DNA from 4 places in the Streptomyces sp. CRN 30 genome. Region 2 is predicted to be linked to each of the others. Evidence: riboswitches for the same ligand, from Rfam matches in the RefSeq annotation. Region 2 holds a riboswitch; each other region holds the start of a gene.
What was found. Region 2 has a riboswitch for cyclic di-AMP ahead of UW392_RS40875 (C40 family peptidase). Riboswitches for the same ligand answer to the same signal wherever they lie in the genome.
Positions count from the first base shown of each region.

Region 1: it holds a riboswitch for cyclic di-AMP, as region 2 does, so the genes downstream of both, UW392_RS21295 (LysM peptidoglycan-binding domain-containing protein) here and UW392_RS40875 (C40 family peptidase) in region 2, are expected to answer to the same signal.
Region 3: it holds a riboswitch for cyclic di-AMP, as region 2 does, so the genes downstream of both, UW392_RS05550 (M23 family metallopeptidase) here and UW392_RS40875 (C40 family peptidase) in region 2, are expected to answer to the same signal.
Region 4: it holds a riboswitch for cyclic di-AMP, as region 2 does, so the genes downstream of both, UW392_RS56960 (LysM peptidoglycan-binding domain-containing M23 family metallopeptidase) here and UW392_RS40875 (C40 family peptidase) in region 2, are expected to answer to the same signal.

Region 1 covers NZ_JAVRHI010000202.1:29,205-32,735, forward strand. The annotation lists gene UW392_RS21290 (polyprenyl synthetase family protein) at 1-485, opposite strand, end outside; cyclic di-AMP (ydaO/yuaA leader) riboswitch at 1,154-1,350, shown strand; gene UW392_RS21295 (LysM peptidoglycan-binding domain-containing protein) at 1,356-2,060, shown strand; gene UW392_RS21300 (HAD family hydrolase) at 2,101-2,910, opposite strand; gene UW392_RS21305 (FAD-dependent oxidoreductase) at 3,039-3,531, opposite strand, start outside.
Region 2 covers NZ_JAVRHI010000380.1:608-4,138, reverse strand. The annotation lists gene UW392_RS40890 (urease subunit alpha) at 1-147, opposite strand, end outside; gene UW392_RS40885 (urease subunit beta) at 140-451, opposite strand; gene UW392_RS40880 (urease subunit gamma) at 463-765, opposite strand; cyclic di-AMP (ydaO/yuaA leader) riboswitch at 1,265-1,478, shown strand; gene UW392_RS40875 (C40 family peptidase) at 1,482-1,955, shown strand; gene UW392_RS40870 (ATP-binding protein) at 2,048-2,512, opposite strand; gene UW392_RS40865 (helix-turn-helix transcriptional regulator) at 2,736-3,531, shown strand, end outside.
Region 3 covers NZ_JAVRHI010000057.1:16,344-19,874, forward strand. The annotation lists gene UW392_RS05545 (PrsW family intramembrane metalloprotease) at 1-413, shown strand, start outside; gene UW392_RS05550 (M23 family metallopeptidase) at 523-1,569, opposite strand; cyclic di-AMP (ydaO/yuaA leader) riboswitch at 1,581-1,741, opposite strand; gene UW392_RS05555 (PP2C family protein-serine/threonine phosphatase) at 1,996-3,198, opposite strand; tRNA gene UW392_RS05560 (tRNA-Met) at 3,378-3,451, opposite strand.
Region 4 covers NZ_JAVRHI010000500.1:11,284-14,814, forward strand. The annotation lists gene UW392_RS56955 (patatin-like phospholipase family protein) at 1-823, shown strand, start outside; cyclic di-AMP (ydaO/yuaA leader) riboswitch at 1,162-1,317, shown strand; gene UW392_RS56960 (LysM peptidoglycan-binding domain-containing M23 family metallopeptidase) at 1,321-2,097, shown strand; gene UW392_RS56965 (SGNH/GDSL hydrolase family protein) at 2,250-3,074, shown strand; gene UW392_RS56970 (MBL fold metallo-hydrolase) at 3,193-3,531, shown strand, end outside.

The DNA.
Region 1 (3,531 bases), on a different contig from region 2:
GGCCCGACGGTCTCCAGGATCTGCCCGGTGACCAGCCGTTCGAACGCCTCGGCCTGGATCCGGACCGCCTCGTGCCCCAGGTCGGCCACCACGTGCGAGGCCCGGGCGAACAGGAAGTCCCCGGTCAGCACGGCGACGGAGTTGCCCCAGCGGGCGTTCGCGCTCGGCACCGCGCGGCGCACGTCCGCCTCGTCCATCACGTCGTCGTGGTACAGCGTGGCCAGGTGCGTCAGCTCGACGACCACGGCGGAGGGCACGATGCCCGGCGCGTGCGGGTCCCCGAACTGCGCCGCGAGCATCACCAGCAGCGGCCGGAACCGCTTCCCGCCCGCCTTCAGCAGGTGCTGCGCGGCCTCCTGGATGAAGGGGACCTCGCTCTTCGTGGCCTCGAACAAACCTTCCTCGACGGCCGTCAATCCGGCCTGGACATCGGCTTCCAGAGCCTGGTCCCGCACGCTCAGCCCGAACGGCTCGACGACGGTCACGAGAGGTCTCCTGTCTGCTGACGTCTGCTGACGGTCATACGGTCGGTCACACGGACGGTCACGGTCTCAAGGTCGATGACATAGTTTGTCGATCTGTCGCTGCCATCACCCGAGTCAGCGTATCCGGTCACCTTTCGATCACCACGAGCGCCCACCGGTCCACCCCGGGCGGCATCGGCACACACCGGTCATGTTCTTGATCAGCTGATACGTACGGACATGCCTCGACCCACACGGCTCCACCGGCGGCTCTCCTCACGGCCCCCGAGTGATCATCCCCGACACCCGGCGCATCCGCTCCGCGCCCGCTCCGCATACCCGGTGCGGACCATGTGTCACGGGCGCAGCCTCCCGTCACCGCCCCGTGACTCCCTGCCACCTTTACGCCACCCCCAGTCGCCGCTCCGCACGGACACCCTTCCCCCATGATCCTTCCAGCCCGTGAGTCGAGTCACACGGGGGCCTTTGTGACCACACCTTCGAAGCGCGAGCACTTTGCCTTTGCAGAAGGAAAGTTGGAGTCGACCGACCGGGCATTTCGATCTCCTTTAGCCCCGCCAGCACGTCACCAGAGAGACTCACGTCACCCATCCACCCTTGTTTCACCTGTGTGCTCTCGCATACGTTCACGTCCATCCGGGCGGAACGCCGAATCCTGCCGCCGCCCGCGACCCCTTTGACCGACTCACTCACGCAGGGCAGGAGCGGGGGACCCAGGCAAGCCGCCGGTCAGTAGGTCCGGACCGGCTCGGGGTGAAGCCGCGCACACCACTCGCCGCTCGTCATGCGTCGTGCGGGCCGTGCACGGCCGGGCACCTTTCCGCCCGAACCCGACAGCTCACCTCGCAGGCGCCGGAGAGGAAACGCGCCATGCCCGCACGAGGCAAGCACCGCCGCCCCAGAACCAGCCCGCTCGCCCGAGGTGTCCTCGCCGTCGCCGGAACCGGTGCGGCCGCCCTCGCCCTTCCGCTCATGGGCGCGACGAGCGCCAGTGCCGCACAGCCGGCCCAGGTCCGGACCGCACCCCAGGCCGCCGCCCCGACGTACACCGTGCTCGCGGGCGACACGCTCACCGGGATCGCGGACGAGCACGCCGTCGACGGCGGCTGGCGACAGCTGTACGAGGACAACCGCGCGGTCGTCGGTGACGACCCGCAACTCATCCGCCCGGGTCTGGAACTCACGGTCGGTGCGGCCGGGGAGTCCGGCACGGACACGGCGACCGCGGTCACCCCCGCCTCCGTCACGACCTACGCCGACAACCTCGACGGCTGGATCCGTGAGGCCCTGGACGTCATGGGGCAGAACGGCATACCGGGAACGTACGACGGCATCCACCGCAACGTCATGCGCGAGTCGTCCGGCAACCCGCAGGCCATCAACAACTGGGACTCGAACGCCGCGGCGGGCACCCCGTCCAAGGGCCTGCTCCAGGTCATCGACCCGACGTTCGCCGCGTACCACGTCTCCGGCACGGTGTACGACCCGTACGACCCGGTCTCGAACATCGTGGCGGCGTGCAACTACGCCGCCGCGCGGTACGGCTCGATCGACAACGTCTTCGGTCCGTACTGACCCGGCTCCCCGGCGTGGCCACACCCGGCCACGGCAACGCTCACCCCGGAAACAGCCGCTCCAGCACCACGGCGACCCCGTCCTCCTCGTTCGACAGGGTCACCTCGTCGGCGACGGCCTTGAGTTCCGGGTGGGCGTTGCCCATGGCCACCCCGCGTGCGGCCCAGCCGAACATGGGGATGTCGTTCGGCATGTCACCGAAGGCGACGGTGTCCGCCGGGCTCACCCCGAGCCGCCGGGCGGCCCTGTCCAGGCCCGTCGCCTTCGTGACGCCACATGGCTGAAGTTCGACGGTCCCGGGCCCCGACATGGTGACCGTCGCCAGCGAGCCGACCACTCGGCGGGCCGCCGCCGTCAACTCGTCGTCGCTCAGCGTGGGGTGACGCAGCAGCACCTTGCTGATGGGCGCGCCCCACAGTTCCTCGCGCCGCCGCACCGGTACGGCGGGAAGCATCGGCTGCGGCATCAGGTAACCCGGCTCGATGAGGGTGCTCCCCTCCGCCCCGTCCTGGTCGACGGCCGCGTACACCTCCCCGACCTCGGCCTCGATCTTCTCCAGCGCGGTCTCCGCGAGTTCCCTGTCCAGGGTCACGGACCAGATCAGCCGATCCGCGCCGGCGTCGTACAGCTGCGCGCCCTGCCCGCACACCGCAAGCCCCCTGCTGCCGAGCTCCCGCAGCAGGGGGCGTACGAGTGGGGCGGGCCGTCCCGTCGCGACCAGGTGCCGCGCACCGGCGGCCGCAGCTCTCGCGAGAGCGGAGCGGGACCTGGCGGAGAGCGTGTGGTCGCCGCGGAGCAGCGTTCCGTCCAGGTCAGTGGCGATGAGGGCGTACACGGTGCGCGGCGTCATGATCAGAGAATACGGACCGGCAGGGCTCATCCGTCCGGCGCTAACCGGACGACGTACCCCCTTGCGGCACCGTGAACTCCCGCCCCCGGACAGCGCGGTTCACGGTGGCACGCACCGCGTCCCACCGCTCACCGGTGGGCGGCCGCCAGGTGCCTGACCAGCCGCCGCGAGGCGAACTCCGTGCCGCACACGAACCGCATCACCGGCCCGTACGAGGCCGCCGCGGGCAGCCCCGTGAAGTACAGCCCGGGCACCGACGAGCGATATCCGGCCCCGAGCCGCGGTGCTCCCCGGCTCACCGCCAGCTCCGTACGCAACTCGTGGCCGATGAAGTCCATCGCCGCCAGGTCCACCCGGTAGCCCGTGGCCGCGATCACGTGGTCGGCCGACAGTTCCTCCATGCGCCCCTCGTGGGTGCGCACCACCAGCGTCGGGCGCCCGTCGATGCCGCCCGCGCGCACGATCCGCTGCACCTCCCGTACCTGCACCGTGCCCTCGAACCGGTCCCGCAGCCACCAGGCGCCGAGCGGCCCGAGCACCCGGCGCACGAGGAGGTGGCGGGCGCCGGCGGGCAGCCGGCGGTAGGGGTGCGGGTAGTAGCTGAGCGCCCAGAGGGACCAG
Region 2 (3,531 bases):
GAAGACGGCCTCGTCGCCGGAGTTGCCGGGGCCGCCGGCACGGTCCTCCTCGATCTCGATCAGCAGGTCGGTGTCGGCGAGCCGGATGCGGTCGCCCGTGGTGGGGCCGAACAGGTCGGCGTAGGCGGCGCGGGAGATGTCAGGCATCGAGGGGACCTCCGGTCTCGCCGCGCAGTCCCGGGACGACGCGGGCACCGGCGAGGGGGACCAGTTCGACGTCGACGGGGATGCCGGGCTCGAAGCGTACGGCCGTACCGGCGGCGATGTTGAGCCGCTTCCCGCGGGCCGCGGCGCGGTCGAACTCCAGCCCGGGGTTGGCCTCGGCGAAGTGGTAGTGGGAGCCGACCTGGACGGGCCGGTCGGCCGCGTTGAGGACGGTCAGCCGGGTGGTCTCGCTGCCCGCGTTGCACACGATCGGGCCGTCGGCGAAGAGGATCTCTCCGGGAATCACGGTGGCCCCCGTCAGACGATCGGGTCGTGGACGGTGACGAGCTTGGTGCCGTCCGGGAAGGTCGCCTCGACCTGGACATCGTGGAGCATCTCCGGGATGCCCTCCATCACGTCGTCCCGGGTGAGCAGTTCACGGCCGGAGGACATCAGCTCGGCGACGGTACGGCCGTCCCGGGCACCCTCCAGGATGTGCGAGGTGATGAGGGCGACGGCCTCGGGGTGGTTGAGCCTGAGCCCCCGGGCCCTGCGCTTCTCCGCGACGTCGGCCGCCACATGGATCAGCAGCCGCTCTTGCTCATGCGGGGTCAGTTGCACGTCCCACCTCACACTCCTCCGACCGGACCGTGCGGGGTCCGGTTGCCGAAGCCACGGGGCAACGTCGCAGGTGGCCGGAGTGGCAGGCTAGTTGCGCCGGGTTTCGGTCACGTTAACCCCGGCAAGATCACTCCTCGTTGCCCCGGGCGACTTCTTGGCCGTCCCTTTGCCTGGCCTTGCCGTGGCGTGACCGTACGGGGGCGCGTCCTCGCCGCCGACGCGGTGGACCGAACGGCGTACCCCCTTTCGGCGTACGAAAGCGTCGTCCTCCGGGCCCGTCCGGCTTGCGTACGGCGCCCGGGGATGAAGCGGAGCGCAGCCTTCCGGTGCTGGTCGGGGGGTGGTCCACAGCTGCCGCGCCGGCCCGAACGGGCAGCCGTCCACCCGAACGGATGAGTGGTGAGTAACAACACAAACTCCACGTTCCGTTGGGTTATAGCGGCTCAGGTGCGTCAAGATCCCTGTCTGACGACAAGACCCCGCCACCGCGGCGGGGCGATCCGGGCGGACGCCGAGTCCTGCCGCCGCCCGGATGACCGGTCGACAGGAGTGGATCGGCAGGAGTGGAGGACCCGAGCACGACGGGTCGCCGGCACGGTCGCGCCATGGCCGGGCCGAGCAGCCCTTGGGGTGAAGCCGCATCCGTGCGGCCGGGCAACTTCGCCAGCCCGAATCCGACAGGTCATCCTTCACAGGCGGCTGACGAAGGGTTGCGCATGACTGCGCTCAATCGTGTCCCGTCGCTCATGGCCCGCGCCGGTACGGCCTCGGCCCTGACCATCGCCGCCGTCGGCGGCTCGATCGTCGTTCCCGGTGTCGCCTCCGAGGCCGCCGCGGCGGCCCCTGCGACGAAGGCGCTGAAGATCGCGGCTTCCAAGAAGGGCGCCCCGTACCGCTACGGGGCCACCGGACCGCACCGCTTCGACTGCTCCGGGCTGACGCTGTACTCGTTCAAGAAGGCCGGCAAGAAGCTGCCGCGCACGGCGGCCCAGCAGTACAACCGCACGCGCCATATCTCCGCGTCCAGCCGCAAGGCCGGTGACCTGGTGTTCTTCCACTCGGGCCGGAGCGTGTACCACGTCGGCATCTACGCCGGTAAGGGGAAGATCTGGCACGCCCCGAAGACCGGTGACGTGGTGCGGCTGCAGAAGATCTGGAGCAAGAGCGTCTGGTACGGACGGGTCAAGTGAGCCACCCGAGGGGGTGACCGCCTCCCTGACGTGCGGTCACCCCCTCGGGTCCGTCGCGCTCCCTCGGGTCCGCCGCGCCCGCACGGGCGCTCTCAGGCGTGACGTGGCTCGCGCCGGTCGCCCGGGACGCGTTCCCGTCCTGCCGTCCACGGGAGTTCCACCGAGACGGTTTTGCCGCCCTCCCCGGTGGGGCGGACCCGCAGTCTTCCGCCGCACTCCGCGGCGAGCCACCGGATGATCACCATGCCCCGGCCGTTGTCCTGCTGGACAGCGGCCGGCAGCCGTTTCGGAAAGCGTGGATGGCTGTCGGTGACGCCGACGCGCAGGTGCTCGTCCCGGTCGAGCGTCAGGTCCACCGTGAAGAACGGCGACTGCCCCAGGGTGTGCTGCACGACGTTGGTGGCCAGCTCCGAGACGATGAGCCGGACGGTGTCGGACACCTCCGTGCCCGCCGCGAGCCCCCACTCCGCGAGCGTGCCGACGGCATAGGTCCGGGCGGCCGAGACCGACGCGGGTTCGCTCGGCAGAGTGACGGATGCTTCCAGGTGGTCTGCCATGGCGACCTCAACCCTTTCCGACGGGACCCGACGCGGAGCGGATGGTTCGGAGCGACTGGTTTCGAGTACGGTCCCGGACTGTGCTTCGTCGCCAGCCTGCCACCACCGAGCCGGTGAAGGGTGGCGATCCACCAAGATATGCATATATCTGTCGCTCGAAGCGGTGAACTCTGCGACGGCAGACCTTTTTTGGGCGACTCAAAAGGAGTAAAGGAGTTCTCCCATGCGGCACGGGCCCGTGGTGCGCCGTCGAAAACTGGGTGCCGAACTGCGTGCCCTGCGCACGTCTGCGGGGATCACCAGCGGTGAGGCGGCTCGCCTCGCCGGTTGGCACCAGTCGAAAGTGAGCCGTATCGAGACGGGCACGAGCGGCGCGAAACCGGCGGACGTGCGGTTACTTCTGGACGTGTACGGCGTCGCGGACGACCAGTTGCGCGGGGTCGTCCTGGCACTCGCGGGTTCCGAGGACGACGGCGGCCGGCACCACTGGTGGCACGCCTACCGCGGCGTGCTCCCGCCGGACTACCGCGATTTCATCAGCCTGGAGTCCCAGGCGAGCGCGATGCGCACACTGGAGACCACCGTCGTCCCCGGCCTGCTCCAGACACCCGAGTACGCCCGTGCGGTGACCCGCGCCGCGATGGACGGCCTGTCGGAGGAGCGGGTGGACGCACTGGTGGAGGTGCGGCTGGCCCGGCAGGACGTCCTGCGCTCCCCCACGCCCCTGCGCCTCAGCGCCGTACTGGACGAGGCGGTACTGCGCCGGGAGGTGGGCGGTCCGGGGGTCATGGCCCGGCAGCTCCAGCGGCTGGTCGACGCGGCCCGTCTGCCTCATGTCGGCCTGCGGGTACTGCCGTTCGCTGCCGGAGCCCACATCGGAGTCACTGGTCCTTTCGTTATTTTCTCCTTTTCGAGCACTTCGGATCTCGACGTGGTTGTTCTCGACCACTTGACGAGTAGCCTCTATCTCGAACGGAAAGAAGACCTGGAGGCCTACACCGAGGCCTTCAACGCCCTGC
Region 3 (3,531 bases), on a different contig from region 2:
CGCCGGCCGAGCCGTACGCGCTCGGCTCGATGCGGGCGCGGCGCGTCGCCCGGGACCACGCCCGCCGGTACGCCGGGAAGGAGGCGGCGCGGGCGGTGGCGGAGTACGAGGCGTACGCGACGTCGCTGGCGTTGCTGCGGCACCGGGCCCGGGGCGGCCGGGTGGGCGCCGACTTCGCCGTACGGGAGCGGGAGCTGCTGGAGCGGCTGTGGAGCCGGCGCGAGGTGGCGCGTCCGGCGCTGGACCACGCGGCGCGGGCCACGGCTCCGCCGGTTCCGGTGACGGTCCCGCCCTGGCCGGTGTACGGCGTGTACGGGCAGCCGGCCGCGCCGCCCGCGGCGTACCGCCCGCCGCCGTACGTGCCCCAGCCGTATGTGCCCCAGCCGTACGCCTGCAACCCGTACCGGCCGTGAACCGCCACGGACCGCGACGACCGCGGGACGGCGACGGCCCGCCGAACCGGCAGCCCTGACGTCGGGGGGTCGTCGCCAGGACCGCCGGGGTTCTCGGGGCGGGACGGTCCTACGGGTTGAGGCCCTTGCTCTGCAGCCAGGCCATCGGGTCGATGCCGGAGGCCGCGCCGTCGGGGTGGACCTCCAGGTGGAGGTGGGCGCCGGTGACGTTGCCGGTGGCGCCGACGCGGCCGATGACGTCGCCGGTGTTGACCTGCTGGCCGACGCTGACGCTGATCGAGGACTGGTGGCAGAACCACAGCTCGGTGCCGTCGTCGAGGGTGAGGATCGTGCGGTAGCCGTAGGAGCCGGCCCAGCCCGCCTCGGTGATCGTCCCGGTGTGGACGGCCTTGATGAGGGTGCCGGTGGGGGCGGCGAAGTCGAGTCCGGTGTGGTAGCCGGAGGACCAGTACGCGCCGGCCTGCCCGAAGGTCGAGGAGATCGTGTACGAGGAGGTCGGCAGGGCGTACTGCGCGGCGAGCTTGGCGAGCCGCTCGGCCTCGGCCTTCTTCGCGGCCTCCTCCTCCGCCTTCTTCTTGGCGGCGGCGGCCTTGGCCTCGGCCTTCTTCTCCGCCTCGGCGGCGGCTTCGGCGGCCTTCTTCTCGGCGGCCGCGGCGGCCTCCTCGGCGGCCTTGGTGTCGACCTGGTCCTGCTGCTGCTCGGCCTGCGCCATGATCCGCCCGACCAGTGCCTGGCCGGCGTCCGCGCTCTCCTCACCGCTGTCGGAGGCGACGGCGCCGACGGCGGCGATGGAGCTGAGCGGGGCGACGGCGGTGTCGTCGGCGGCCGCCTCGTCGTCGTCCGAGATGAGCGAGCCGACGTTCGGCAGGTCGGGCATGGATATCGAGACCGGCGGCTTGCCGGTCTGCGCGCTGGCCATGCCGCCGGCGCCGACGGCGGCTATGACACCGACGCCGAGGACGGTGGAGCTGCGGGCGAGTCCGCCGCGCTGCTTGGCGACGCGGTGCTTGCCGCGCACGGGCCGGATGGACTCGGCGGTGGGGTTCCACTCCTCGAAGGGACCCTCGTCGGGGCGGTAGCCGCCGTAGCCGAAGGTGTCGCCCTCGTGCTGGGCCGGCAGGAACGGGGCCTCGGGGGCAGGCCGGTTGGACGCCACGTGGGCGTACTCCTTTCCTTCCTTCTCGCCTACCGGGTTAGCTGACGGGTTCGGAGCAGGAAGGTCTCCTACGCGCGTATACGGGCTGTGGTCTCCACAGCCGTGGACGAGCGATTCACCCCAAGGTGGTGGTTCCCCGGTTCCCTTTGACGGGATTCGGCGCGTGCGCACGGAGCCGCCTTCTGTGACGGCTGGGACGACCGCGCTGCGTTATCGAACGTTAATAGACACGAGGTGCGTATTCCAAGCCGTTCCCCTTGATCATTAAGGGATCCCGCCGGAACCAAGGCCGCACGACCGGCGAAAACCGGGCGAGTTGACCCGGTACCGCCACACCACGGAATCGATCTACGCCACCCCTTGAAGCTGACCGTGCCTCAGTTGTTATGCGGAGGGCGCTCGGCACGTCACCCCCGGTGACAACGGTCAGGGACGGCGTACGGCGAGCAGCGCCATGTCGTCCGCCATGCCGCCCCCGGAGTGCCGGCGCACGTCCGCGGCGAGGACGTCGAGGAGCGCCTCGGGGTGCCGGAAGCTGCGGCCGGTGAGCCGGACGCACGGGTCGTAGAACTCGCCGTCGGCGTCGCGGGCCTCGGAGAGACCGTCGGTGTAGAGCAGCAGGGTGGCACCGCTGGGAAAAGTGGTCTCCTCGGCGCGGTCCGGCCAGACGCCCAGTTCGCCCATGCCGAGCGGCAGCGCGGGCTCGCGGGCGCTGAGCATGCGCAGGCGGCCGTCGGCGTAGAGCAGCAGCGGTGGCGGGTGGCCGCGGTTGACGACGCGGACGACTCCGTCGCCGTGCGGGAGTTCGACGAGGACGGCGGTGGTGAACCCCTCGAAGGCGTCGAGTCCCTCGCGGCGGGTGCCCTCGCGGGCCAGCGCCCGTTCGAGCCGCTGGGCGACCGCCTCCAGGGACGCCTCCTGCTCGGCGGCCTCGCGGAAGGCCCCGATGACGACGGCGACGGCGGCCACCGCGCCCATCCCCTTGCCGCGTACGTCCCCGACGATCAGGCGGATGCCGCGCGGGCTGTCCTGCACCGCGTAGAGGTCGCCGCCGATGAAGGCGTCGGCCTGGGCCGCCTCGTAGCAGGCGGCGATCTCGAAGCCGCCGAGCCGTTCGACGGGCTGGGGCAGGACGGCGCGCTGGGCCGCCTCGGCGATCTCGCGGGCGGTGGCGAGCCGCTCGTCGGTGCGGCGGACGAAGCCGTTGACGAGGACGGCGAGCGCGGCGACGGTCGCTATGGTCACCAGCTCGGTGATCGAGTCGATGTAGTGGGCGACGCCCTTGGAGAGCTGGAGGCCGATGACCGCGCCGACGACGGCGATGCCGGTGAACAGGGTGCCGCGCCGGGAGTAGAGCGGCGCGGCGAGCAGCGGAGCGGCGGTGTAGAGGGGGCCCGCGGTGAAGTAGCGCGGGGTGAGGAGGTCGTAGACGACGGCGACGACGACGAGGAGCAGGGGGAGCAGGCGCACGAGGGTGTGGGCGGAGGTGAACCGCCGTCCTTCCGCGCGCCCCGGGAGCCGGGTCGCTCCGGAGCCGTCGTCGCCGAGGCCGGGGTCGGGCACCGGATCGCCGGGCAGCCGGCCGCCGGCCCTGGCGTACGGTCCCTCGCCCACGTCACCAGGCCGCACGTCTCGCCTCCCGCCAACCTGTACCCGCCGCCGCTTCCCGTCCCGCCAGTCCAGGGTTCCCGGAGCGGGGGCGGGCGGCGAGCGCAGAGGGCCGTACGGATGAACGCGGGCGCGTGGGAGCCTGCGGGGAAACGCACCGGAGGCCGGAACCCTGTCGGATTCCGGCCTCCGGCCTTCAGTAGCGGGGACAGGATTTGAACCTGCGACCTCTGGGTTATGAGCCCAGCGAGCTACCGAGCTGCTCCACCCCGCGTCGTTGTGTCTTCAGTGTACGCCATCCGCGGGGTGCTCGTCACACGCGTATCGCGCGCCCCTCGTCCGCGGTATCCGCCG
Region 4 (3,531 bases), on a different contig from region 2:
CCTGGTGGCCGCCGGGGTGGGACCCAAGGAACTGCGCGACATCATGAACCGCCTGGACCTGACCCGCATCCCCGACCGCGGGCCGCCCGGCCTGCCGCTGCTGAGCGAGGGCATCTCCCTCCTCGGCGGGCGCGGCGCCTACCGGGGCGACTGGATCCGCGACTGGCTGGAGCGGGAACTGGGCGACCTCGGCGTCACCACCTTCGGCCAGCTCCGCTACGACGACCCGGAGGGCGACAGCGACCTGCCGGAGAACAAACGGTACAAACTGGTCGTGATGGCCACGGATGTGACCCACGGACGGCTGCTCAGGCTCCCCTGGGACTACTGGCTCTACGACCTCGACCCCGACGAGCAGAAGGTCGCCGACGCGGTCCGCTGCTCGCTGTCGATCCCGTTCTACTTCCGGCCGTGCACCCTGACCCACCGCGCGACCGGCGAGCAGTCGGTGATCGTGGACGGGGGCATCCTGTCCAACTTCGCCGTGGACACCTGGGACCGCACCGACGGAAAACCCGCCCGGTGGGACACGATCGGCGTGCGCATCCTGCCCGAGCTGCCCGCCGGGATCGCACAGCTCTTCCCGGCCGCGGCCGTGGTGATGTCCCCGGTGCTGCGCCTGCTGCAACAGGTGGTGGCGACGGCCCTGGTGGGCCGGGACCAGACGAGCCTGGAGCGGCCGGGGGTCCGGGACCGGACGTTCGCCGTGGCCTGTCAGAACGTCGGCATCACCGACTTCGGCATCGGCGAGGAGGCAAGGGAGGCGCTGGTCGAGGAGGGGCGCCAGGCCGCGAGCGAGTTCGTACGGCGCAGGCGGTCGTGACGGTGCCGGCCGGCTAGCGCGGTCCGAATAGAACGGTATGCCCTGACGTGCCCCGATCCCGTGCCCGACGGATCGGGGCACGTGAGCAGCGTCATAGATATGCGAGATCCGTGACGTTGTGCCCCTTTTCATGCCCATGCAAAACAGGGCCCTGTCATGGGCGTTCACCCCCGGCGGCCCGGCCGCGGTGCACGGAGGGTGACGGATCTTCCTCGCGGTGGATCAAGCGGAACACCCTTCCCGCGCAACCCACGCTTGTCCCTGTGCGTCCTGGTCCCTTACGTTCCTCACCGATCCGGACGGACGCCTAATCCTGCCGCCGCCCGGAGCCCGAACCCACTCACCACCCGTCACGGCAGGAGCGGGGGACCCACAGGTACGACCGCCTGTTCCGGTTCCCGGGACGGCTAGGGGTCAAGCCGCGCCCACGGCACGGCCGGGCATCTCCAGCCCGAACCCGACAGCTCACCTCGCAGGCGCCGGAGAGGGAACTCGACATGCCCGCGAAGGGTAAGCACCGTCGTACCAGGACCAGCCGCCTGGCCCGCACCATCGCCGCCGCCGGAACCGGCGGCGCCGCGCTCGCGCTGCCGCTGATCGGAGCCGCCGGCGCCCACGCCGCCGACGCGCAGCAGGACACGTACACCGTCGTGGCCGGCGACTCCCTGGTGAAGATCGCCGACGCCCAGGACGTCGACGGCGGCTGGAAGCAGCTCTACGCCGACAACCGCGACGCCATCGGCGACGACCCGGCCCTGATCCGCCCCGGTCTGAAGCTCACCCTCGACGGCGGCGACAAGGCCGGCACGACGAACGCGACGGCCTCCTCCGCCAAGACCGCGGCGGCCGCGACGGACGACACCTCCGCCGGCTTCGTCTCGCCCGTCAGCGGCGGCACCGTCGGCACCCCGTACCACCAGTCCGGCTCCATGTGGTCCAGCGGCTACCACACCGGCACCGACTTCGTCGTCCCGACCGGCACCTCGCTGAAGGCCGTCGGCGCCGGCACCGTCGTCTCCGCCGGCTGGGGCGGCGCGTACGGCAACCAGGTCGTCATCCAGCTCGCCGACGGCCACTACGCCCAGTACGCCCACCTGTCCGCGCTCTCCGTCTCCAGCGGTGACTCCGTGACCGCCGGGCAGCAGATAGGTCTCTCCGGCGCCACCGGCAACGTGACCGGACCGCACCTGCACTTCGAGATCCGCACCACGCCGGATTACGGCTCGGACATCGACCCGATCGCGTACCTGCGCTCGCAGGGCGTCTCCGTCTGAATTCCGCTCCCCGCGAGCACGGCCCGCCGCTTCTGCGGCGGGCCGCGCTTATTCCGGAATTGGTGAACACTTTAGGAGTGGCTTTTCTCACCGCCCGTCAACCCCTGCCTACGGTCGCGTAGGTCACAAACAGAGGTGAATCATGGGCCGACGTGGACGATTCGAAGAGTGAGAAGAGCGACGAGAGAGCAGTCATCGGGTCGTACGTGGCGGTGGGCGACAGCTTCACCGAGGGCGTCGGCGACCGCGGCCCGGACGGGGCGTTCGTCGGCTGGGCCGACCGTTTCGCCGTCCTCCTCGCCGACCGGCGGCCGGAGGGCGACTTCACCTACACCAACCTGGCCGTGCGCGGCCGGCTGCTCGACCGCATCGTCGAGGACCAGGTACCCCGGGCCGCCGAGCTCGCACCCGACCTGGTGTCGTTCTGCGCGGGGGGTAACGACATCATCCGGCCGGGCACCGACCCCGACGAGCTGGCCGAGCGGTTCGAGCGGGCGGTCGCCGCGCTCACCGCGACGGCCGGGACGGTCCTGGTGACGACCGGGTTCGACACCCGCGGGATACCGGTCCTCAAGCACCTGCGGGGCAAGATCGCGACGTACAACGGGCACGTGCGGGCCGTTGCCGACCGCTACGGCTGCCCCGTGCTCGACCTGTGGTCGCTGCGCAGCGTCCAGGACCGCCGGGCCTGGGACAACGACCGGCTGCACCTCTCTCCCGAGGGGCACACGCGCGTGGCGCTCCGCGCCGGGCAGCTCCTCGGCCTGCCGGTGCCCGCCGACCCGGACCAGCCCTGGCCGCCACTGCCGCCGCGCGGCACGCTGGAGGTCCGCCGGGACGACGTGCACTGGGCGCGGGAGTACCTGGTGCCGTGGATCGGCCGCCGGCTGCGCGGCGAGTCCTCCGGCGACCACGTCACGGCCAAGGGGACGCTGTCGCCGGCCGACATCAGGACCCGGATCGCGGCGGTGGCCTGACGGCGAGGCCGGCGCGCCGCGTGTGGCGTGCGGGGCGTACGGATGTGACGGCCGGAAGCGACGGCTGTCACACAGGCCGACCATAATGGAGGTCTGACCTACTCCACCTGGAGGTACCGTGGCCGGTTTCCGTATCCCGAATGCCGGGCTCCGCGCGCCGCGGCCCGCGGCCTTCGGCGCGGACCCGAGCGGCGAGCGCATGGCGCGCATCCGCAATTCCCCGCACTTCGCGAACGGCGTCTTCCAGAACCCGGGAGGCACCGCCCGCACCATGCCCTCCGGATCGTCGGCGGAGCTGGCCAAGACCTACCTCGACCGCCGGGCGCGGGCCCGGCGGTCCCCCGGCGGAACGATCCCCGTGCACCCCACCACGGTCGCCGACCTGGCCCGCCCGCCGGCCACGGGACTGCGGATCACCTGGGCCGGGCACTCCAGCGTGCTGGTGGAGGTGGACGGG